3 regions of the Anoxybacillus eryuanensis genome follow, and region 3 is predicted to be linked to each of the others. Evidence: riboswitches for the same ligand, from Rfam matches in the RefSeq annotation. Region 3 holds a riboswitch; each other region holds the start of a gene.
The links. Region 3 has a riboswitch for cobalamin ahead of HNQ84_RS02175 ((2Fe-2S) ferredoxin domain-containing protein). Riboswitches for the same ligand answer to the same signal wherever they lie in the genome.
Positions count from the first base shown of each region.

Region 1 (7,889 bases), on a different contig from region 3:
GGGAAAATGGTACTATACACTTGGCTTTCATGACTTGTATAGTTCATGGTGGTATATGTTGCTTATTGCACTCATTGGTGTATCGCTTGTCATTTGTAGTTTAGACCGCGTCGTTCCGCTATACCGAGCGTTAAATAATCAGCGGGTGACGCGTAACGAACAATTTTTACAGCGGCAACGGCTATTTAGCCGCGCGCAAGCAACAGATTATGAAACGGCGTTGCAACATGTCGTGGACAAGTTAACGAAGCGTGGCTATCGCGTTCGTGAAGAAAATGGGAACATTTTAGCGGAAAAAGGACGTTTTTCGCGTTGGGGACCGTATGTCAATCACATTGGTCTCATCATTTTTTTAATTGGTGCGATGCTTCGATTCGTTCCTGGAATGTATGTGGATGAAAACATGTGGATTCGCGAAGGTGAAATAAAAGAAATTCCTGGAACAAAAGGAAAATATTTTTTGGAAAATAAAAAGTTTATTTTTGAAGTATATGAGAAAGAAAAAGAGAAAGAAGCGTTTCAACCAGCGATTGACCGCGTTGGTAGCGGAATGATGGCGAAAAACTATCAAACAGACGTTGTATTATACGAACGTGTCGGTCCCGTCGTTCCTGGCGAAGAGCCGAAGCTCAAAAAAATAAAAAGTTTTTCGATTCGTGTCAACGAACCGTTAAAGCACGATTATTATGCATTATATCAAGTAGACTTTAAGTTAGATGAATTAAAAAATATGTCATTTCATTTGACAGATAAACAAACGAACAAATCATTTGGCACGATTACTATTGACTTAATTCAACCTGAAAAAGAGTATGATCTCGGTAACGGCTATAAAGTACAACTATTAAGCTATTTTCCAGATTTTTATTTTGATGAAAATGGAAATCCGAATACGCGCTCGAAAGTTCCAAACAATCCAGCGTTTGTATTTAAAATGTTTGCCCCTGATCGTCCAAAAGGGGAAGTGAGTTTCACCGCCATTCGTCAAACGATTGAACCGCTTGGTGACAATAAATATAAGATGTCGTTTGCCGGTATTGAAACACGAAACGTATCGGCATTAACGGTGCGACGCGATTTTACACTTTGGATTTTAGGGGTTGGCGGCGCAATTTTTATGATTGGTCTTATTCAAGGAATGTATTGGAATCACCGCCGCTTATGGATTCGCCGGATGAATGAAGAAGTGCTTATTGCCGCACATACGAATAAAAACTGGTTTGGATTGAAAAAAGAGCTTGAAGGAATATTTAACGATACGCCGTTTGTCATGCCGATCGATCAAGCGGACAAGCGGTCATAGGGGGGAACATTGTGGTTCAACTAAGCAGTACATTACTATATATAGCATTTGTTCTTTATTTAATTGCCACACTTTTCTTTGGCGGTGCCATTCGCGTCAAAAAGAAAGATGGGATAGACCGCTGGGCGACAATTGGGATCGTTGTGACGACCATCGGATTTATTGCACAACTCGGTTATTTTATTACACGATGGATTGCCGCTGGGCATGCACCTGTCAGCAATTTATTTGAGTTTACGACATTTTTCGGCATGATGCTTGTCGGAGCGTTTATCGTCATTTATTTTATTTACAAAACAAGTTTGCTTGGCTTATTTACTTTGCCGATTGCTATTTTAGTGATTGCTTATGCGAGTATGTTTCCACGGGAAATTTCTCCGCTTATTCCAGCGTTACAAAGCGATTGGTTGCATATTCATGTAACGACAGCGGCAGCTGGAGAAGCGATTTTAGCAATTAGTTTTGCAGCAGGATTGATTTATTTAATTCGCGTTGTCGATCAATCGAAATCGAGTAAGCGCACGTTTTGGCTCGAGTTCGTGCTGTTTTTCTTAATTAGTACGCTTGGTTTCGTTATCGTGACAACGTCGTTTCGTGTCGCTGGCTACGAAGCAACGTTTGAATGGATCGATAAAAACGGTAAGCAAGATGAAATGGTATATCATATGCCAGCACTTGTTGGACCGCACGAAGGTGTGTTAAAAACAGAAGGACGCATGACACCGCTTATTGACATGCCAGCGATCATTAACGCGCGCAAATTAAATACGGTAATTTGGTCTTTATTTGCAGGTCTTGGCCTATACGGTTTGCTTCGCCTCGTTTTACGGAAGCGCATCGCAGCCGCGCTACAGCCGCTTGTGAAAAACGTTAATTTAGACTTGGTTGATGAGATCGGATATCGTTCTGTAGCCATCGGATTTCCAGTATTTACGCTCGGTGCTCTTATTTTTGCGATGATTTGGGCGCAAATTGCATGGACACGTTTTTGGGGCTGGGACCCGAAAGAAGTATGGGCGCTTATTACATGGTTGTTTTATGCTGCCTTTTTACATTTGCGTTTATCGAAAGGATGGCATGGCGAACGTTCGGCATGGCTTGCGGTCATCGGATTTGCGATTATTATGTTTAACTTAGTAGCAGTGAACTTAGTTATTGCCGGTTTACACTCATATGCTGGATCTTAAAACGTCTTCGTAATGAAGGCGTTTTTTTATGAGAAGTAGAAAAAAGTTTACCGGTTTTGTACAATAGTGAATGAGGAGGTATGACATCATGGAGAAGGAAATTAAAATTTTAGTTGTTGATGATGAAGAACGAATTCGTCGCTTGCTCCGCATGTATTTAGAACGTGAGCAATATGTCATTGATGAGGCAGAAAACGGCGAAGATGCGCTAGCGTTAGCGCTTGAAAATGATTATGATTTAATTTTACTGGATCTTATGTTACCAGGAAAAGATGGCATTGAAGTATGTAAACAGCTACGGGAGAAAAAAGCAACGCCTGTTATTATGTTAACAGCAAAAGGAGAAGAAGCAAACCGCGTGCAAGGATTTGAAGCAGGAACGGACGATTATATTGTAAAACCGTTCAGTCCACGTGAAGTGGTGCTTCGTGTTAAAGCATTGCTTCGTCGTACCGCCAACTCTCCATATGTACCGACGGATACGACTGCACGAGATGTGCTTGTTTTCCCACATTTAACAATTGATCATGATGCCCATCGTGTCACAGCGGACGGACATGAAGTAAGCTTAACTCCGAAAGAATACGAGTTGCTTCACTTTTTAGCGAAATCGCCAGATAAAGTGTTTGATCGTGAACAGTTGTTAAAAGAAGTATGGCATTACGAATTTTTTGGCGACTTACGCACAGTCGATACGCATGTCAAACGATTGCGCGAAAAACTAAATAAAGTGTCGCCTGCTGCGGCTAAAATGATTGTCACCGTTTGGGGTGTCGGGTACAAATTTGAGGTCGTGAATGAATGATGGCATTATGGCGTAGTGTAGTTGGCAAACTATGGCTGACCATTTTGTTGCTCGTTGCTTTCGTCCTTTTTATTTTAACAGTTTTGTTACTTGGTTTTTTTGAAAAATATTATTTAGAAAAGACAGGAGATCAATTAACCCAACAAGCAGTGAAAGTGGCTCGTGTCGTGGCGGAACATGATGAACAATTTGCACGTTCCATTGCCTGGACGATGGTTGATGACGTCTCGAAGCTCATGATCATTGTTGATGATCGGCATTATTGGTACTCACCGAATGAAAAGCTTGCTGATTTGCCACTCTCGTTTATTCAGCAAGATAGGCAGTTATCGCGTGTTTTTAATGGGAAAAAAGTGGTAAAACGAACACTGATGCCAAATCAAACGATGCGAAACAATGAATATAACGAGCTATTTATTGTCGGCGTCCCGCTTCAAACATCTAATGGAAACGGTGCTGTTTTCGTGTATCAATCGTTAAAAGCAGTAGAAGAAACGACAAAACAAACGACGAAATTTATTTTTCTTGCGGCATTTATTGCGATTGTACTAACGACGGTGTTCGCATTTTTCTTGTCTACACGCATTACAGCACCGCTTCGAAAAATGAGGCAAGTGGCATTTGAAATCGCACGTGGAAAATTTGATTCTAAAGTGCCGATCGTCACCCATGACGAAATCGGGGAACTTGCGATGGCATTTAATCAAATGGGTCGGCAACTGCAATTTCATATTAATGCGTTAAACCAAGAAAAAGAGCAATTAGCAAGCATTTTAAGTAGCATGGCAGATGGTGTTATCACGCTCAATCGAAATGGCGAAGTGCTCATTACAAATCCGCCTGCCGATAGATTTTTACAAGCGTGGTATTACGAACAAGGGCAGCGCGACGATTTATCGCCACTTCCTCCGCAAGTAAATGAATTGTTTAAGAAAGCGGTAACGGAAGAGAAGGAACAAGCGATAGAAATGGCGTTACAAGGTCGCAATTGGGTCATTGTCATGACGCCGTTATACAACGGCAAAATGATTCGCGGAGCGGTTGCGGTGCTTCGCGATATGACGGAAGAACGACGATTAGATAAGTTACGCAAAGATTTTATCGCCAATGTCTCTCATGAATTGCGCACGCCGATTGCGATGTTACAAGGATATAGCGAAGCAATTGTCGATGATATTGCAGCGACAGATGAAGAGAAAAAAGAATTAGCAAAAGTCATTTATGATGAATCGTTGCGCATGGGACGCCTCGTCAATGATTTGCTTGATTTAGCGCGCATGGAAGCCGGCCATTTAACGCTTCATCACGAGCAAGTGTCCCTTCGACCGTATATTGAACGTATCATTCATAAATTTCAAGGGTTAGCGAAAGAAAAAGGGGTTCGTTTGCTTGTTGACATGAACAACGAGCCCATTGTTTCGTTCGATCCCGATCGTATTGAACAAGTGATGACGAATTTAATTGATAACGCTCTTCGTCATACAGACGACGGTGGGGAAGTGCGTGTCATTGTCGCTGCGGATGAAGAAGTCGTACGCATTTCCGTACAAGATTCTGGTACAGGTATTCCAGAAGAAGATTTACCGTTTGTATTTGAGCGTTTTTATAAAGCGGATAAAGCGCGTACGCGCGGTCGATCTGGTACGGGATTAGGTCTTGCGATTGCGAAAAACATCGTCGAAGCGCATAAAGGAACAATTACTGTTCATAGCAAACTCGGAGAAGGAACGACATTTACATTTGCATTGCCATTAAAATAGAAAAAATTTGTTGCTATTCATCATATTTTTCGTTATGATAGAAACGTAAAAATTGTTCGACAATTACATACATCCGTTGCAAAAAGGTGTCGAACGGGCGACCTAGTAGACTTAATAGGGAATCTGGTGCAAGTCCAGAACTGTCCCCGCAACTGTAAGTGCTGACGAAATGAAATATGCCACTGTACGATTCGTATGGGAAGGCTTCAAAGTAGGATGACGCATAAGTCAGTAGACCTGCCTTTTTGCATCGTCATTCGCGTCTTCGGGGAGTGAGATAGCGAAACGACAAGAGGAGTTATTATCTTTTGTTGTTTCCAACTCATTCCATTTGGGATGAGTTTTTTATTTTGATACATAAAAGGGGGTAAAATCATGAAAAAATGGAAACAGTACATGTGGCTTTTGGCACTCGTGTTGACGCTCGGATTAGCAGCGTGCAACAGTAGCGCAGAGCCAGCGAAAGAAACAAAACAAGAGACCAAAACAGAGGAAGTTGCTTTTCCAGTGACCGTCAAAGATGCGGTTGGTGATGTCACGATTGAAAAAGAACCGACAAAAATCGTTTCACTCATTCCGAGCAATACAGAAATTGCATACGCGTTAGGGCTTGGTGACAAAATTGTCGGTGTCAGCGATTTTGATAATTATCCAGAAGATGTGAAAAACAAAGAAAAAATTGGTGGCATGGAATTTAATGTAGAAAAAATTATTTCGCTTCAACCAGACGTTGTGCTTGCGCATGCATCTAGTGCCCACAATGCTGAAGAAGGGTTAAAGCAGTTAAAAGATGCAGGCATTACGGTCATTGTTGTGCCAAATGCGACGTCGTTCAATGACGTATATGCGTCCATTGAGCTCATCGGGAAAGCGACAGGGAAAGCGAAAGAAGCAGCGGATGTTGTGCAGCAAATGAAACAAAAAATTGATGCGATTGCTGAAAAAGCGAAAGAAGTAAAAGAGGAAGCGACAGTTTGGGTCGAAGTTTCTCCTGCACCAGAAATTTATACAGCAGGAAAAGGAACATTTATGGATGAAATGTTAACGATCATTCACGCGAAAAACGCAGCAGGTGATCAAGAAGGATGGCCGATGTTTACTGAAGAAGATGCGGTGGCATTAAATCCAGATGTCATTATTACGACGTATGGCTATTATACGCCAAACGCTGTCGAGCAAGTGCTCGCTCGCCCAGCATGGAAGGAAGTTCCTGCGATTAAAAATAAACGAGTATATGATGTCAATTCTGATTTAGTTTCTCGTCCAGGGCCACGTTTAGTTGAAGGGGTCGAAGAAATTGCCAAAGTCGTTTATCCAGACATTTTTAAATAATTACATTACTGCATCAATCATTGCGATCGTTGCATTATTATTAGGGATATCGATTGGATCACAATCGATTCCCTTTTCTTCTATATGGGAAACGTTGTTGCATCATACGTTTCATACATCTACAAATGTTCCCGCGGCCATTTCGCAAATTATTGTTTCTATTCGCTTACCACGAGTTGTGCTCGCTTTTTTAGTTGGCGCCGCACTAGCACTTGCAGGGGCAGCGTTTCAAGGTCTTTTGAAAAACGTGTTAGCTGATCCGTATACGATCGGTGTATCATCTGGTGCAGCTGTTGGAGCGGTCATCGTTTTCTTTTTTCAGCTTCATTTGTCGTTTCTCGGTCGTTTTACGTTACCGATTGTGAGCATTATGTTTGCGCTCGTGACGTTATTGTTTGTTTTGTTATTTGCTCGGCTTGCTGAGCGCAATATGGGAATTGAAACAATTGTTTTAATCGGTATTATCATGAATGCGTTTTTCGGCTCTGTTATTTCACTTATGGTTGCCTTTAGCGGTGAGGAATTGCGTCAAGTTATCAGTTGGTTAATGGGAAGTGTCGCGATGCGCGGCTGGCCATATGTTTCTTTATTTGTACCGTTTTTTATCATCGGCTGTCTCGGCTTATTTGTACATATTCGCGAGTTAAACGCCTTTTCATTTGGAGAGCGAGCAGCTGCAAACATTGGTGTACATGTATTACAAAAAAAGTTATTCATTTTACTTAGCGCCTCACTACTTACAGGCGCAGCGGTAGCTGTATCGGGAACGATCGGCTTTGTCGGACTGGTCATTCCGCATATGACTCGTTTGATTTGTGGGGCGAATCATCGAAAATTGTTGCCGCTTTCCTTTTTATATGGTGGCGCGTTTTTAGTATTAGCAGATGTCGTGGCGCGAACGATTGTTGCACCGCGGGAATTGCCGATCGGAGTCATTACATCGTTGATTGGAGCACCGTTATTTGCGATGTTGTTATTTAAAAGTTTAAAACGGAAGACGGGATGAACATGATTGATGTGAAAGACGTTTCGTATCAATATGGGGAAAAGCAAGTATTACACCATATTTCATTTACCGTTCATGAAGGGGAGTTTTTTGGTATTTTAGGGCCGAACGGAAGCGGAAAAACAACGTTAATGAAACTGTTAAGTCGAGAACTGCCGTTACAACGAGGAAATATTGTTGTTTGCGGACGACATATTGAAACGTATAAACCGAAACAATATGCTAAACTCATTGCTGCGTTGCCTCAACATATAGACGTTTCGTTTGGATATACAGTCAAAGAAATGGTTGAGCTTGGACGCTATCCTTACCAATCTACTCTTTTTCCTAAATGGACGGAGGAAGATGATCAAGTTGTTGATGAAGCACTTCGTTGTGTGACATTAGCGCATAAACAACATGTTTTCCTAGAGCAATTAAGCGGCGGAGAACGTCAACGAGCGGCGCTTGCACGTGCGTTAGCACAACAACCGCGCGTATTATTACTAGATGAACC
Region 1 covers NZ_JBPODS010000002.1:329,711-337,599, reverse strand. Annotated here, with positions in the region: gene resB (cytochrome c biogenesis protein ResB) at 1-1,303, shown strand, start outside; gene ccsB (c-type cytochrome biogenesis protein CcsB) at 1,315-2,490, shown strand; gene HNQ84_RS04225 (response regulator transcription factor) at 2,579-3,295, shown strand; gene HNQ84_RS04220 (ATP-binding protein) at 3,292-5,055, shown strand; cobalamin riboswitch at 5,123-5,314, shown strand; gene HNQ84_RS04215 (ABC transporter substrate-binding protein) at 5,431-6,387, shown strand; gene HNQ84_RS04210 (FecCD family ABC transporter permease) at 6,353-7,393, shown strand; gene HNQ84_RS04205 (adenosylcobinamide amidohydrolase) at 7,396-7,889, shown strand, end outside.
Region 1: another riboswitch for cobalamin. It lies ahead of HNQ84_RS04215 (ABC transporter substrate-binding protein); the one in region 3 lies ahead of HNQ84_RS02175 ((2Fe-2S) ferredoxin domain-containing protein).

Region 2 (7,889 bases), on a different contig from region 3:
AATCGGCGGTGAGCACGTTCAAGTGGAAAGCGTATACCCTCCTGGTGTCGATGTTCACACATATGAACCGACAGCAAAAACGATGCAACAAATCGCAGATGCTGACGCTTTCATTTACATCGGTCAAGGCATGGAAGGATTTGTTGAACGCATCGTCAAAACGCTAGAAAATGAGCGAGTCAAGTTCGTGGAAGCAACCGCAGGAATGGATTTACTTCGATCCAATCATACTCATGAAGATGAGCATGCTCACGAAAACGAACATGCGCATGAAGATGAACAAAAAGACGAACATGATCACGGAGATGTAGATCCTCACGTTTGGCTGGATCCGATTTATTCCATTCAAATGGCTGAAACAATTAAACAAACACTAATAGAACTAAAACCTGAGGCGAAACAAGATTTTGAACAAAACTTTGCTTCGTTAAAACAGCAGCTTGAACAGCTCGATAGCCAGTTTCAACAATTGATAAAAGACGCGAAAACAAAAGAAATTCTTGTTGCTCATGCCGCATACGGCTATTGGGAAAAACGATACGGCTTAAAACAAATAAGCGTAACGGGGCTATCACCAACAAACGAACCTTCACAAAAACAACTCGCTTCAATCATCAAGAAAGCAAAAGAACATAATATACGCTATATCTTTTTTGAACAAAACGTGACATCCAAAATTGCTGAAGTTGTAAAAAATGAAGTTGGTGCTGATGTGCTCATTCTTCATAATTTAGAAGCTCGTACAAATGATGATATCGCAAATAGCAAAGATTACTTTGCCATTATGAATGACAATATATCGGCATTAAAAAAAGCACTACAATAAGCGATCGTAACGGTCGCTTATTTTTTTGCATATTTTTTCTCTTTTCACATCAAACTATGAAACGACAATGTATGGAAAGGAATGAACATTTCGGTATGGATCACGTATTAACAGCAAGAACGCTCTTTGGAACAACGATGGCGTTTCACATTATTTTTGCGACGCTCGGAGTTGGTATTCCGCTTATGATTTTATTAGCTGAGTTGCTATATCAAAAAACAAAAGACAATGACTATGCACTCATGGCAAATCGTTGGACGAAAGCGCTTGCCATTTTGCTTGGCGTAGCAATCCCGTCTGGAACGATTGCGGGCGTACAACTTTCTCTTTTATGGCCAGGGTTTATGGAAGTGATCGGCAAAGTGATGGCACTCCCATTTCAAATTGAAATTTATGCGTTTTTCGTTGAAGCGTTGTTTTTATCCATTTACGTATATGCCGCTAACCGCATTTCTCCAACGATGCGCATCGTGAGCTTGACGTTTGTTGCCATTGGGGCAGCCGCTTCTGCCATTTTAATTACGAACGTACATGCCTTTGAAGGTACGCCGACAGGCTTTCGGATCGAAAACGGACAAATTGTCGACGTCGACCCATGGAAAGCGTTTTTTAATCCGAGCTTCGCAGTTACAGCTACACACGTTGTTTTATCAGCTTATATGACCGGAGCTTTTACGATCGCTTCCATCGCTGCCTATAAGATGTTGAAAAATAAACATAACGAGCGCATTCAGCTTTTTCATAAAAAAGCACTGATGCTCGGGTTAACAGTCGGTGGTGTGTTTTCTCTATTAACGGCGATCAACGGGCATGAATCAGCGCAACTCCTTCATGAGTATCAACCTGAAAAATTAGCCGCTGCCGAAGGATTGTTTGAGACACAGTCGCACGCCCCCCTCGTTATCGGTGGTTTTACAGATCGCGAAACACAAACGGTAAAATGGGGTATTGAAATTCCGTGGCTACTTAGCTTTTTAGCTGGTAATCGCTTCGATACTGTCGTTATTGGTTTAAATGATTTTCCTGAAGAATGGTGGCCTCCGTTATTCGTCCATACACTTTTTAATGCAATGGTCGGGATTGGCATGTTTCTTCTTCTCCTTTCGATCGTCGGATTCATTTGGCATCGAGTAAAAAAACAACACATATTTCCGAACTGGTTTATGTGGACGATCGTTACCGCCGGTCCCCTCGCCCTTCTCGGCATTGAATTTGGTTGGATTTTTGCTTGCACAGGCAGGCAACCGTGGGTTATTTATCGCATGATGACAACTGCAGAAGCTGTGACTCAATCAACAAATTTAGGAACACTTTTTCTTTTATTTACGTCCATTTACGTATTTTTACTTGTAGCCGTCGTGCTCGTCTTACGTTCGTACTTCCGCCGTCACCCGATTGAACAACATTTATCGACACACATGTAGAAAGGAGCAAGATCATGACAGATGAATTAATTGCTATTTCGATTTTATGGGGATTTATTTTTATTTACGCCGTCATGGCGACGATGGACTTTGGAGCTGGTTTTTGGTCGATGGTATATATGAACCGCCCTCAAACGAAAGCGACGAAAATTGCCAATCGATATTTGTCACCGACATGGGAAGTGACAAATGTATTTATCGTCGCGATCGTCGTGGCGCTCGTTAGCTTTTTTCCAGGAGCCACGTTTATGCTCGGCACGATTTTACTCATTCCTGGAAGCATCATTTTACTTTTGCTCACTATTCGCAGTGCGTTTCTCGTTTTTTCACACGTTGCTCCTAAGTATGAAAAAGTGCTCGTTTACATTTCTGGTATAAGCGGTTTGCTTATTCCAGCCTTTTTAATTAGCGTCTTACCCATTACACATGGATCTTTCGTTGAAACGGTTAATGGCGTCAGTCACCTTCGTCTAGACCGTCTATTTACAAGCCCACACGAATATGCATTCATTGCCTTTGCTATAACAAGCACACTTTTTCTTTCTTCACTTTTATTAGCGGATTACTCGAACGAAGCAAACGAAACCGAAGCCTATGCGATTTATCGTCGCGATGCGCTCATTATCGGGCCATTTGCTCTCCTCTCTTCAATTTTAATTATGATCACGATGCGAAGCGAAGCGCGTTGGTTGTATGATGGGATGATTGCGTATTGGCCATGGCTTGCTGCTTCTGTCGCACTATTTCTCGTGGCTGGTTTAGCTCTTTTTCTTCCTTCATGGAGAAAGAAAAACGGACGTGGGATGCCCCGCCTTGCAGTTGTAGCAATCGTATTACAGTATTTTTGTGCAAGTTACGCATATGGAAAAGCTCATTTACCATATATGATTTATCCAGATGTAACAATCGAGTCTGGATTTACGCATCCGAATACGTTTCGTGCCCTTTTTGTGACATATATCGTCGGCTTTGCAATTTTATTTCCAGGATTCATTTATTTTTGGCGGCTGTTTATGAAAGACCGGCGGTATGTAGCAAATGATGAAAAATAATGATTGCAAATGTTGAAATTTTTCGCTATAGTTTTAAACGTAAACCTTTTTCGTACAATATATTGTGATAAAAAATAAAAATAATAACTATATATTGAAACCGACAAGTGAAGGTGTCCAAGCGGACTTAATAGGGAATCTGGTGCGAATCCAGAACTGTCCCCGCAACTGTGTGCGCAGACGAAATGGAAACAACACCACTGTATATGTCAGCTTTTCAGGCGCATATATGGGAAGGAATCCAAAGTAGGAAGAAGCGCAAGTCAGGAGACCTGCCTTCCTTGTATCGTTTCATATTCTTCGGGGATTGAGAAGATGAAACGATGGTGAAAGCATGCCTTTTTCCATCGTTTCATCCGCTCAACTAGAGCGGATTTTTATTTTTAGGGGAAGGGATGTTACATGATGCACGTAAAAGAAAAAACGGAAATGAATGAAGAGACGGTTCGAACTTTGTTATTTCATATTTTTAAAGACTTTCCACACTTATCAAGTGAGCGATACATCGAGCGTACGATACGGTCACTGACGTATACAAAATCATACGATGACATAATGAACAAACTTATTTTAAATGCACTTGACGAAATCACGGTAGAACAGCCGGATTGGACGTTTGTTGCAGCTCGTCTCTATTTGCAACAGTTATACGACGAAGCAGCTATAAATCGCGGCTATGATCGATCCGAAACATATGGCTACTTTTATGAGTTGCAAACACAGCTCGTTGATCTTGGGATTTACGATCCTTTTGTACTCGAACGATATACGAAAGAAGAACTACAAGAAGCAGGGACATGGATCGATCCGAAAAAAGACGAGCTATTTACATACATCGGGTTAAAAACGCTCGTTGATCGCTATTTAGCAAAAGGATATAACGGCGAAATTTATGAATTGCCACAAGAGCGTTTTCTAACGATCGCCCTCACGCTCATGGTGAATGAAGATAAATCCAAACGAATGGATTTAGTAAAAGAAGCCTATTGGGCGCTATCGAATCAATACATGACTGTGGCTACACCAACTTACGCCAATGCAGGAAAGTCTTACGGACAATTATCAAGTTGTTTTATTGATACAGTCGATGACAGTTTAATCGGCATTTATGAATCAAATACAGACATCGCTCGTTTATCTAAAGGCGGTGGCGGAATTGGTGTATATTTAGGAAAAATTCGCGCGCGCAACTCGGATATTAAAGGATTTAAAGGTGTATCGTCTGGTGTCATTCCATGGATGCGTCAATTAAACAATACGGCTGTATCGGTGGATCAACTTGGTACGCGTCAAGGGTCTATTGCTGTATATTTAGATGTTTGGCATAAAGATATTTTCTCTTTCTTAGATGCAAAATTAAACAATGGGGACGAACGTCAGAAATGTCATGATTTATTTTACGGCGTATGCATTCCAGACTTATTTATGGAGCAAGTCGAAAAACGTGGCGATTGGTATTTGTTCGATCCACACGAAGTGAAAAAGGTAATGGGTTGGAAAGATAAAAACGGCAATCCGCTTGGTCTTGAAGATTTTTACGATGAAGAGCGAGGTCATGGCTCCTTCCGTGAAAAATATGAGGAGTGTGTCAATCATCCTCAGTTAAGCAAAGAGCACGTGCCTGCCATTGAAATTATGAAGCGCATTTTAAAATCACAATTAGAAACAGGAACACCTTATATGTTTTACCGTGATGAAGCAAATCGAATGAACCCAAACAAACATACAGGAATGATTTATTCAAGTAATTTATGTACGGAAATTATGCAAAATATGAGCCCAACAACTATAACAAAAGAATATACACAAGATGGCGAAATTATTGTTCATAAAAAACCGGGCGATTTTGTTGTCTGCAACCTATCTAGTATTCATCTTGCTCGTGCCGTACAAGATAATGTATTAGAACGGCTCATTCCGATTCAAGTGCGCATGTTAGATAACGTGATTGATTTAAACGAAGATCGGATTGAAGTGTTGCAAGCGGTGATGACAAATAAAAAGTACCGTGCCATCGGTCTAGGGGCATTTTCTTGGCATCATTTATTAGCGTTAAAAGGGATTAAATGGAATAGCGAAGAAAGCGTACGACTTGCTGATCAATTGTTCGAAAAAATCGCTTATTTAACGATTCAAGCAAGCATGGAATTGGCAAAAGAAAAAGGAGTTTATCCAGCGTTTAAAGGATCGGATTGGCATACAGGAGCGTATTTTGAGTTGCGTGACTATCATTCACATGATGATTTAGATTGGGACGGTTTAAAACAACAAGTCATGAAACATGGTATTCGCAACGGTTATTTAATGGCGCCTGCGCCAAATGCTTCGACTTCCGTTTTAGCCAATGGAACCGCATCATGCGACCCTGTGTTTAACCGTTTATACTTTGAGGAAAAGAAAAATTACAAGATTCCTGTGACTGTGCCAGATTTAAGTCCAAAAACGTATTGGTATTATACAAATGCCTATGAAGTCGATCAAAAAATGAGTATTCGTCAAAATGCAGCAAGACAAAAACATGTCGATCAATCGCTAAGCTTTAATCTATATGTCTATAATACAATCAAAGCCAAAGATCTGCTTGATTTACACCTAACCGCATGGAAAGAGCGTTTAAAATCAACGTATTACGTTCGTAGTACCGCCGTAACAATTGAAGAATGCGATGTTTGTTCATCGTAGGAGGAAAAAATATGAACGTTCTCATTTGCTATACATCGAAAACAGGAAACACGAAAGAAGTCGCTTTGTTGATTGAGGAAGCTTTTCATTCACATGGACATGCCGTGAAAACGATGAATATTGACCATGTTTTTGCTATCGAATCACTCATCCATGAAGCGCATCTCCTTCTATTCGGTTCGTACACATGGGGAAATGGACAACTTCCACATGAAATGAGGAGAATGCTTCGTTTTCTTATTAAAGAACGAAAACTTACTCTGCCTCCTGTTGCGCTATTTGGTACAGGAGATCAAATGTGGCCATATTATTGCCGTGCAGTTGATGAAATGGCATACCATCTACGAAAAGTCACACCGGTACTTGGCATACTGAAAATTGAGCAATCGCCACGCGGACATCAACAACATTTGCCGGCTTTGTTCGTACAACGACTACTAGAGGAGGTCGAACATTTTGTTATTGACGAAAGTAAAGTTGTTGGAACCGTCGCATCCAAATAAGGCAACAAGCATTATCAACGGAAAAGCAAGCGGCATTTTAAACTGGAATGATATTAAGTATAGTCACTTTTATGACATATATAAAATGCTGCTCGCAAACTTTTGGACGCCATTTGAAATTAACATGTCTGACGATATTAAACAATGGCACACGTTAAGCGAGCGAGAGCGCGATGCGTTTTTACACATTATCGGCTTACTTTCGATTTTAGACTCTGTTCAACCGAACTTTATTGGAGCAATGAAAGAATATATTACCGATCCGAGCGTCAAAGCGATTTTTTCGATTATCGAACAGCAAGAAGTGGTACATAATCAGTCGTACTCATACGTTCTTGCCTCGATCGAAAAATTATCCGAGCAACATCGCGCCTTTGAAATGGCGCGTACGAATCCGCACATTTATAAACGAAATGAGCACGTTATTCGCGTATATGAAGCATTTCGTGAACAACCGACTGTTGAAACATTTTGCCGAGCCCTTGTCGCTTCACTCGTATTAGAAGGAATTAATTTTTACTCTGGTTTCGCCTTTTTTTACAATTTAGCTAGAAACCATAAAATGTTAAAAACATCAACAATGATTAGCTATATTAATAAAGATGAGCTATGCCATAGCTACTTTATTTCTCAACTCGTACGCGCTGTGTTATGGGAAAATCCATATATTGATGAAGATGGAGCGTTTTCTGCGTGGATATATGACTATATCGACGAAGCCATTCGTTACGAAACAGAATGGTCGCGCTTTGTGTTGCGCGATATAGATGGCATTGATGTCATCGAAATGGAGAAATATATTGAATATCTTGGAAATAAACGATTGCGTATGCTCGGCTTAGATGATCGATACTATGCAGATGAAAATAGTATGCCTTGGATTCGCGTCTTTAGCGATGAAAATGTGAACTTAGGCAAAACGGACTTTTTCGAAGCCCGTCCACGTTCATATACAAAAACAACAGATATTAATGGGTTTGACGAATTGTAAAAAACCGGGTAACCTACCCGGTTTTTTTACAATATGTTTCACTTGTAAACGTAACATAAGATAAATGATTTTTCATTATATCATATATTCGGATTGTTTTCGGTTTTTGACCGAAATGATTTTCAAATTGTTGAGATGCATCTAATGAAGAAATATGATCAACAACAAAAACATTCATACATGATGGTACAACTCCTATGTGAGACGTACATGATGCGGTAATAAAGGCATCACGAGCACCTAATATGTGAACAAAAGACTGATCGTTCGCAACGAAACGAAGCAAGTAATCCGTCATTTGTGCAATCGTTTTATAATATGTAACGGGAGAATCACAAGAAGCGATCGAAAACGATGATGTTGCCCGTTCAATTCCTTTTAGCAACGTAAGTGATGAACGATGAGGTGAAC
Region 2 covers NZ_JBPODS010000014.1:42,852-50,740, forward strand. Annotated here, with positions in the region: gene HNQ84_RS12290 (metal ABC transporter substrate-binding protein) at 1-826, shown strand, start outside; gene HNQ84_RS12295 (cytochrome ubiquinol oxidase subunit I) at 898-2,250, shown strand; gene HNQ84_RS12300 (cytochrome d ubiquinol oxidase subunit II) at 2,265-3,302, shown strand; cobalamin riboswitch at 3,397-3,597, shown strand; gene HNQ84_RS12305 (ribonucleoside-diphosphate reductase subunit alpha) at 3,708-5,984, shown strand; gene HNQ84_RS12310 (flavodoxin domain-containing protein) at 5,996-6,487, shown strand; gene HNQ84_RS12315 (ribonucleotide-diphosphate reductase subunit beta) at 6,441-7,478, shown strand; gene HNQ84_RS12320 (diverged REC-like domain-containing protein) at 7,492-7,889, opposite strand, start outside.
Region 2: another riboswitch for cobalamin. It lies ahead of HNQ84_RS12305 (ribonucleoside-diphosphate reductase subunit alpha); the one in region 3 lies ahead of HNQ84_RS02175 ((2Fe-2S) ferredoxin domain-containing protein).

Region 3 (7,889 bases):
TCCGTTCGATGGGAAGTACGATTCGGTTAGCCCAGCGGTCATCGCAACGCCAGAAAAAGTAGACGTGCACGTTCGTGAAGGAGAACATGGCTGGGAGTTGCAGACAAAACGATTAACGGTCGTCATCGAGCGAAGCCCGTTTCGGTTAGCGATATACGACAATGAAGGAACGCTGCTTGTGCGCGATGAACAACCTGTATGTTTTCAAGCAAAAGGGCGTATGCGCTGTGCACACGCGCTCACCCCGACCGATGTCGTATATGGATTAGGAGAAAAAACAGGTGTGTTAAATAAGCGCGGTGCAGTATGGACGATGTGGAATACGGATGTGTACGCGCCGCACAATTTAGAAACAGACCCGTTATATCAGTCGCATCCGTACATGATGGTGTTAAAAAACGGGCATGCGCACGGCATTTTTTTCGATCATACGTATAAAACGACGTTTGATTTACGCCATGAATCGTTTTATACGTTTACATCAGATGGTGGGGCGCTTAATTATTATGTGTTTGCTGGGCCGCATCCGAAAGATGTGTTAGCGCAATATACGCATCTTGTTGGACGCATGCCGCTGCCACCGAAATGGGCGCTCGGGTATCATCAGTCGCGCTACAGTTATGAAACGGAGCAGGAAGTGCGTGAACTTATCGATACGTTTCGGGGGAAACATATTCCGCTTGATGCGGTATATTTAGACATTCATTATATGGATGAATATCGTGTTTTTACGTTTGATCAAAAACGTTTTCCACATCCGCAATCGCTCGTTCAATATGCAAAGGAACAAGGGGTTCATATCGTGCCGATTGTTGATCCGGGCGTGAAAGTTGACGCGGAGTATGATACGTATCGTGATGGAGTGCAAAAAGATTATTTTTGTAAATATGCTGACGGAACGTTGTACAAAGGAGACGTTTGGCCGGGGACGAGCGTGTTTCCAGACTTTTTAAAGAAAAAAGTGCGCAAATGGTGGGGCGAGCAGCATACGTTTTATACGGACATCGGCATTGAAGGAATTTGGAACGATATGAATGAACCATCGGTATTTAACGAGACAAAAACGATGGATGAACAAGTCGTCCATGACGGATGGAAAACGCATCGCCAAGTGCATAACGTATATGGGATGATGATGACAGAGGCGACGTATCACGCATTGAAAAAGCAACTGAAAGGAAAACGCCCGTTTGTGTTGACGCGCGCAGGATTTGCCGGTATTCATCGCTACGCAGCTGTATGGACAGGCGATAATCGTAGCTTTTGGGAGCATCTTGAGCTGTCGATACCGATGTGCTTAAACTTAGGATTATCCGCAGTGGCGTTTTGCGGGGCAGATGTCGGTGGATTTGCACATGATGCGAATGGAGAACTGCTCGTTCGATGGACGCAAGTTGGGGCATTTTTCCCATATTTCCGCAATCATTGTGCGATCGGTTTTGCTCGGCAAGAACCGTGGGCATTTGGGGAAACATACGAACAAATCGTAAAACGATATATTGAATTGCGATACGAATGGTTGCCACATTTATATTCGTTATGCTTTGAAGCGTATCAAACAGGTGTGCCGATGATGCGCCCACTGATGATGGAATATCCGAACGATCGCGAAACGTGGAATATCTCAGATCAATTTATGGTTGGAAATGAAGTAATGGTCGCTCCGGTGATGCGTCCGTATACAGCGCATCGTATCGTGTACTTCCCAGAAGGACGTTGGGTTGATTATTGGACGAAAGAAAAATTTGAAGGTGGTCAGCGGTATATTGTCGAAGCACCGCTTGATCGTTTGCCGATATATGTGAAAGAAGGGGCGATGATCGCTCACGCCGATGTAAAGCTATCGACCGCTACGGCTGATGAACAGATCACATTGCACGTGTATACAATGAAAGAAGGAACATCGACATACACGCTTTATGATGATGACGGCGCAACGTTTGCGTATGAAAAAGGGGAATATATCCGCATGCATATTCGAGCGACGTTTGTTGATCATACCGTTCATTTTGACGTAAAAACAGATGGGACGTACCAACCAACATGGCAATTGCATGTCTCGTTTGTTGGGGACGTGCCGACAACGATTGTTGTCAATGGGGAACAACGAGTCATCGATGAAGCGACAAACACGTTTGTTTTGTAAGAGATGGGGGATTTTTATGACAGTAACGATTAAAGATGTAGCGAAGCGAGCAAATGTGGCGCCATCGACCGTTTCCCGCGTCATCGCAGATAGCCCGCGCATTAGCGAGAAAACGAAGAAAAAAGTGCGCGAGGCGATGAAAGAGCTTGGCTATCATCCGAATTTCATCGCGCGCAGTTTAGCGAATAAGTCGACGCAAGTGATCGGGCTCGTTATGCCAAGTTCAGCAGATAAAGCGTTTCAAAACCCGTTTTTCCCAGAAGTTATCCGCGGCATTAGCAAAGCGGTGCATGATCGGCAATATGCGTTACAGTTATCGACGGGAGAAACGGAAGCGGAAATTTACGACGGGGTCGTGCATATGGTGCAAGGAAAGCGCGTCGATGGTGTCATTTTGCTGTATTCGCGTGCGAACGATAAAATTATGGCGTATTTACAGAAAGAAGATGTGCCGTTTGTTGTCATTGGAAAACCGCATAAAAAAGCGGAAGAAATTACGCACGTTGATAACGATAACGTTCGGGCGGCGCGTGAGGCGACAGAATATTTAATTGAACTTGGTCATGAGCGCATCGCGTTTGTCGGTGGAAACGTCAATCTCATTGTAACGATGGATCGTTTGCGCGGTTATGAAAAAGCGTTAAAATCTGCAGGTCTTGTATATCGTAAAGATTACATTGTGCATGAAGAATTTTTAAAAGAAGGCGGACAAGAGGCGATGAAAGAGTTGCTTTCACTTGCTGAGCCGCCAACCGCACTCGTCGTGGCGGACGATTTAATGGCGCTTGGGGTATTAAATACGCTTGCTGAAATGGGATTAAGCGTGCCGGGAGATGTATCGATTGTCAGTTTTAACAACGTGCTTTTATCGGAAATTTCTCGTCCACCGCTTACATCGGTAGACATTCATATTTTTCAACTTGGCTTTGAAGCGGCAAGAAATTTAATTCAACAAATCGAAAACCCGAATGAGCCGATTAAACGAATCATCATCCCACATACGATCGTGAAACGATTTTCGTGCGATTACTACAAAGCGCCTTCTGAATAAGAAGGTGCTTTTTTATAAAACAGGCTAGGCGAGAAGAAAAAAATGGTGTATCATATTCTTAACATTCGTGCTCTTTGAAAAACAATATACGATGAAGCAAGTACGGTGCATACGTCCGTATGCTTAAAAGGGAAGAACGGTGCAAAGCCGTCGCGGTACCCGCCACTGTGATGGGGAGTTTCGTTGCAATATGCCACTGATTTTTGGGGAAGGCGCAACGAGATGATGAACCTAAGCCAGGAGACCTGCCTGCTTGCGATACGTCGGCTGCCTACGGGAATATAGGTAGACGTGCGGGGACGATGAAAAATAAACAACAATTGTGAAAGTTTTATTGTTTGAATCTTTCGTTTTTTCTGCACCTCTACCTAGAGGTGCTTTTTTATTTTTAAAAAAGGAGCGACATATATGGCGACATGGGATTTACAAGGAACGAAACATCATGTGTTGATTTGTAACGGAGGGAGTTGTATGCGAAAAGGTGGAGAGGAGGTGACACAAGCGATTCGTGATGAAATTGACAGGCTACAACTACATGAGTACGTTCATACAACGCGGACACGATGTAACGGTCGCTGTGAAGATGCGTGCGTCGTTATCGTTTATCCTGAAGGAATTTGGTATCGTGCCGTTGATGAGCAGATCGGAAAGGACATCGTACGAAAACATGTACGCGATGGTGAAATGTTGCATGAATATGTGACGTACACATACGATGAAGGCTTTGTCATGCCTAAATATAGCGTTGCGACAAGGGGGAAGAAAAAGTGAAGAAACCGTTGTTTTGGATTGTTAGTATGTGCGCTACGGTCTATATTTTATTTGCACTTTCACCTTCCGCATATGCGATGCACATTATGGAAGGGTTCTTACCTTGGCAATGGGCGCTCATTTGGTGGTTGCTATTTTTACCGTTTTTCTTTATTGGTTTACGTACAATGACGCGTCTGATGAAACAAAAGCCGGAGGTGAAATTACTCCTTGCACTCGCTACAGCGTTTACATTTGTTTTGTCGGCATTAAAAATTCCATCTGTCACAGGCAGTAGTTCGCATCCGACAGGGACGGGGTTCGGGGCGCTTTTATTCGGACCGTTTGTTATGACGGTCATCGGTACAGCAGTATTATTGTTTCAAGCGCTTTTGCTTGCGCATGGTGGATTGACGACGCTTGGGGCGAATGCATTTTCGATGGCGGTGGTCGGTCCGTTCGTTGCGTACGGCTTGTTCGTTTTATGTAAAAAGTGTGGAATATCATTGCGTATGTCCGTCTTTTTAGCGGCGATGATGGCTGATTTGGCGACATACGTCATGACGTCGTTTCAACTCGCCCTAGCATTTCCAGATGTAACGAGTGGAGTATGGGGCGCATTTTTAAAATTCGCGTCAATTTTTGCGGTGACACAAGTACCACTTGCAATTACGGAAGGACTCCTTACTGTTGTCGTATGGAACTTTTTGCATACGTACTCGGAGCGAGAGTTAGATGTGTTAGAGGAGAGGGGAGTGTTTTTTAAATGAGCAATCGTATATTGTTGTTCATTGCCGCATTGTTGATCGTGTTGCCGCTATTTATTGTGAAAAATACGGAGTTTGCTGGAGCGGATACGCTTGCGGAAAAAATGATTCAACAAATCGCACCACATTATGAACCTTGGTTTGATGTCGTATTTGAACCGCCGAGTGGAGAAGTAGAGACGTTATTATTTTCTTTACAAGCTGCGCTTGGTGCTGGGGTAATCGGCTACATCATCGGTTTATACAAGGGAAGAAAAAGAAATGATTAGTTGGCTTGATCAATGGGCGTATCGGAATCGCCTTTCGAAATTAAATGCTACATTTAAGCTAATATTTGCGCTTATTTTGCTCATATGGGCGCTTCTTGGGACGAATGTTGTCCGCTTAATCATTATCGTTTGGTTGCTCGTTTGGTTGCTTGGATATGCACGTTTGCCTTCGAGTGTTTGTTTACGCGTTTGTATGCTCATAGCGCTCGTTATTCTCGGAAGTAGCATACCGCTTCTTTTTTCATTTGATGGCGCAATTCACTTCATAAGTGAAAGCTTTTCATATGTAAGTACAGTTTTTTTACGGGCGTTTACAAGTTCGCTTGTTCTCTTTTTCCTTGCAGCAACAACACCATTTTTTCGTATTGCTCACGCATTAAGCAAATGGCACGTTCCTAAAGCATTTATTGAACTGTTGTTGTTGACGTATCGTTTTATTTTTATAGTAGAAAAAACAGCAAAAGAACTGTTTGTTACGGTGCAAATAAAACGTGGGGAGCGGGATTGGCGCTTTGCTTCACTAGCTGTTGCACAGTTGTTACGTCAAACATTACATCATTATGAGGCGATGATGATTGCACAACAGGCGCGCAACGTTTCTTTTGCTGTTCCAATGTGTGCAGATGAACAGTTGCCAAGAAGGTATGTCATCGAAGCGTTTATTGGAATTGTTGTTCTATTTATTTTGGAGGGCTTATATGCTACGGTTTCATAATGTTCATTATACGTATCGGAACGGCGCATACGTGTTAAAAGGAGTATCACTTACAATTGAACGAGGAAAAAAATATGCGCTCATCGGAAAAAACGGTTGTGGGAAAACGACGTGGTTGCTTCATGCAAACGGTATTTACCGACCGACCAAAGGGGATGTGTATTGGGAAGGAGAGAAAGTAGCAGATCGTCAGCAATGGCGAGATTTGCGAAAGCATGTTGGTGTCGTTTTTCAAAACCCAGAACATCAATTTTTAGCACCGATGATTGAGGAAGAACTAGCGCTTAGTTTAGAAGGAAATCACGAGCAAATGGCACAAATTATGAAACAATTTTCGCTTGAGAAGTGGCGCGATATACCGATACATCATTTAAGTCTTGGACAAAAAAAATGGTTATCGCTTGCGGTGGCGATGGCGCCCAAGCCTCATTTACTTATTGTCGATGAACCATCTGCTTATTTAGATGTTTCGCAGAGCGAGCGCTTAGTCATGAAACTAAATGAGCTGCATAAAGAGGGTACAACGCCCGTTGTCATTACGCACGATCTTGATTTCGTTTGGCAATGGGCGGATGAAGTGTTTGTTATGCATGATGGTCGCATCGTTTTGCATGGAACACCGGCCTTTGTATTTACAAAAACGAACATATTTTATGAGCTTGGTTTGCCGCTTCCACTTCTTTTACGCATATGGCTGAAGGAAAACAAGATGTGTACAGAACAGCAATTGTTTGAATGGATTGAACGATGGAAAAGGGAGTGAAAAGGATGGCTGGAAAATTGTTTGTTGTCGGCTTTGGTCCGGGAAGTGTCGATCATATGACAAAGCGAGCTCGCGAGGCGATTGAAGAAAGCGATGTTATTGTCGGCTATAAAACGTATGTCGATTTAGTCATGGATCTCATCGATGGAAAAGAAGTCATTAGCACGGGAATGACAGAAGAAGTGAGCCGGGCTCAAGAGGCGATTAAACAGGCGGAACGTGGTAAAAAAGTGGCTGTCATATCAAGTGGAGATGCAGGGTTGTACGGTATGGCGGGGCTCATTTACGAAGTGTTAATTGAAAAAGGATGGGAAAAAGAAACAGGCATTGAAGTGGAGATTATTCCGGGTATTTCAGCCATTCATTCTTGCGCCGCTTTATTAGGGGCACCCATTATGCACGATTCATGCACGATTAGTTTAAGCGACCATTTAACGCCATGGAACGTCATTGCAAAAAGAATAGAAGCAGCTGCCGCAGCGGATTTCGTTATTGCGCTATACAATCCGAAGAGCGGTCGCCGTACGCAACAAATTGTCGAGGCGCAGCGTATTTTATTAACATACCGTTCACCAGACACGCCCGTTGGTCTTGTGAAAAGTGCGTACCGCGAGCGGCAACATATTGTATTAACGAGTTTAGGGGAAATGTTAGAGCATGACATCGGCATGTTAACGACGGTCATTATCGGAAATTCTTCCACGTTCGTTCATGACGGTCTGATGATTACCCCTCGTGGCTATGAGCGAAAATATAAGCTATCAAGCGCTGTCCAACCGTTAAAACTGCACGAGCGATTGCGACCAGAAGCGGAACCATGGGCGTTAACGAACATGCGCTCATTAGCGGAAGAAGCGTATGAAAAAGTGGCTGCTCCAAAGAAACAAACAACGGAACGGTTGGAAGTAGCAGTTAGTCCGGGAGTGGTAAATAAAACATTTACGCCAAAGCAAATGATGGATCTCGCTCGCATCGTCGGCGAGCAAGGGATGATTACGTATACGGCGGATCATTATTTAAAAGTAACGGTGGAAACAGAACGACCAGACGACATCGTCCGTGAACTTTTAGAAGCAGGTTTAACGGTTGCACCAACGGGAAATGTGTGTGTTATAAAAGCGTGTGACTTTTGTGAGGGAGAAAAAAAAGATGCGATTCCTTATGTCGAGCAACTGCATAAACAATTTGGCGGCATGGATTTGCCAAAAGAACTGCGCCTTGGATTTAACGGGTGTGGCATGGCATGTTACGGGGCTGTCCATGAAGATATCGGAATTGTTTATCGTAAAGGGGCGTTTGATTTATTTTTAGGTGGGAAAACAGTAGGAAGAAATGCACATCCTGGACAGCTTGTCGCCGAAGGTATTCGTCCAGATGACATTGTGGAAACGATCGCTCGTATTATTGTGCAATATAAAGAAGAAGGAT
Region 3 covers NZ_JBPODS010000001.1:406,169-414,057, reverse strand. Annotated here, with positions in the region: gene HNQ84_RS02185 (glycoside hydrolase family 31 protein) at 1-2,146, shown strand, start outside; gene HNQ84_RS02180 (LacI family DNA-binding transcriptional regulator) at 2,163-3,197, shown strand; cobalamin riboswitch at 3,283-3,464, shown strand; gene HNQ84_RS02175 ((2Fe-2S) ferredoxin domain-containing protein) at 3,606-3,968, shown strand; gene HNQ84_RS02170 (energy-coupling factor ABC transporter permease) at 3,965-4,717, shown strand; gene HNQ84_RS02165 (energy-coupling factor ABC transporter substrate-binding protein) at 4,714-4,983, shown strand; gene HNQ84_RS02160 (CbiQ family ECF transporter T component) at 4,976-5,698, shown strand; gene HNQ84_RS02155 (energy-coupling factor ABC transporter ATP-binding protein) at 5,682-6,461, shown strand; gene cobJ (precorrin-3B C(17)-methyltransferase) at 6,467-7,889, shown strand, end outside.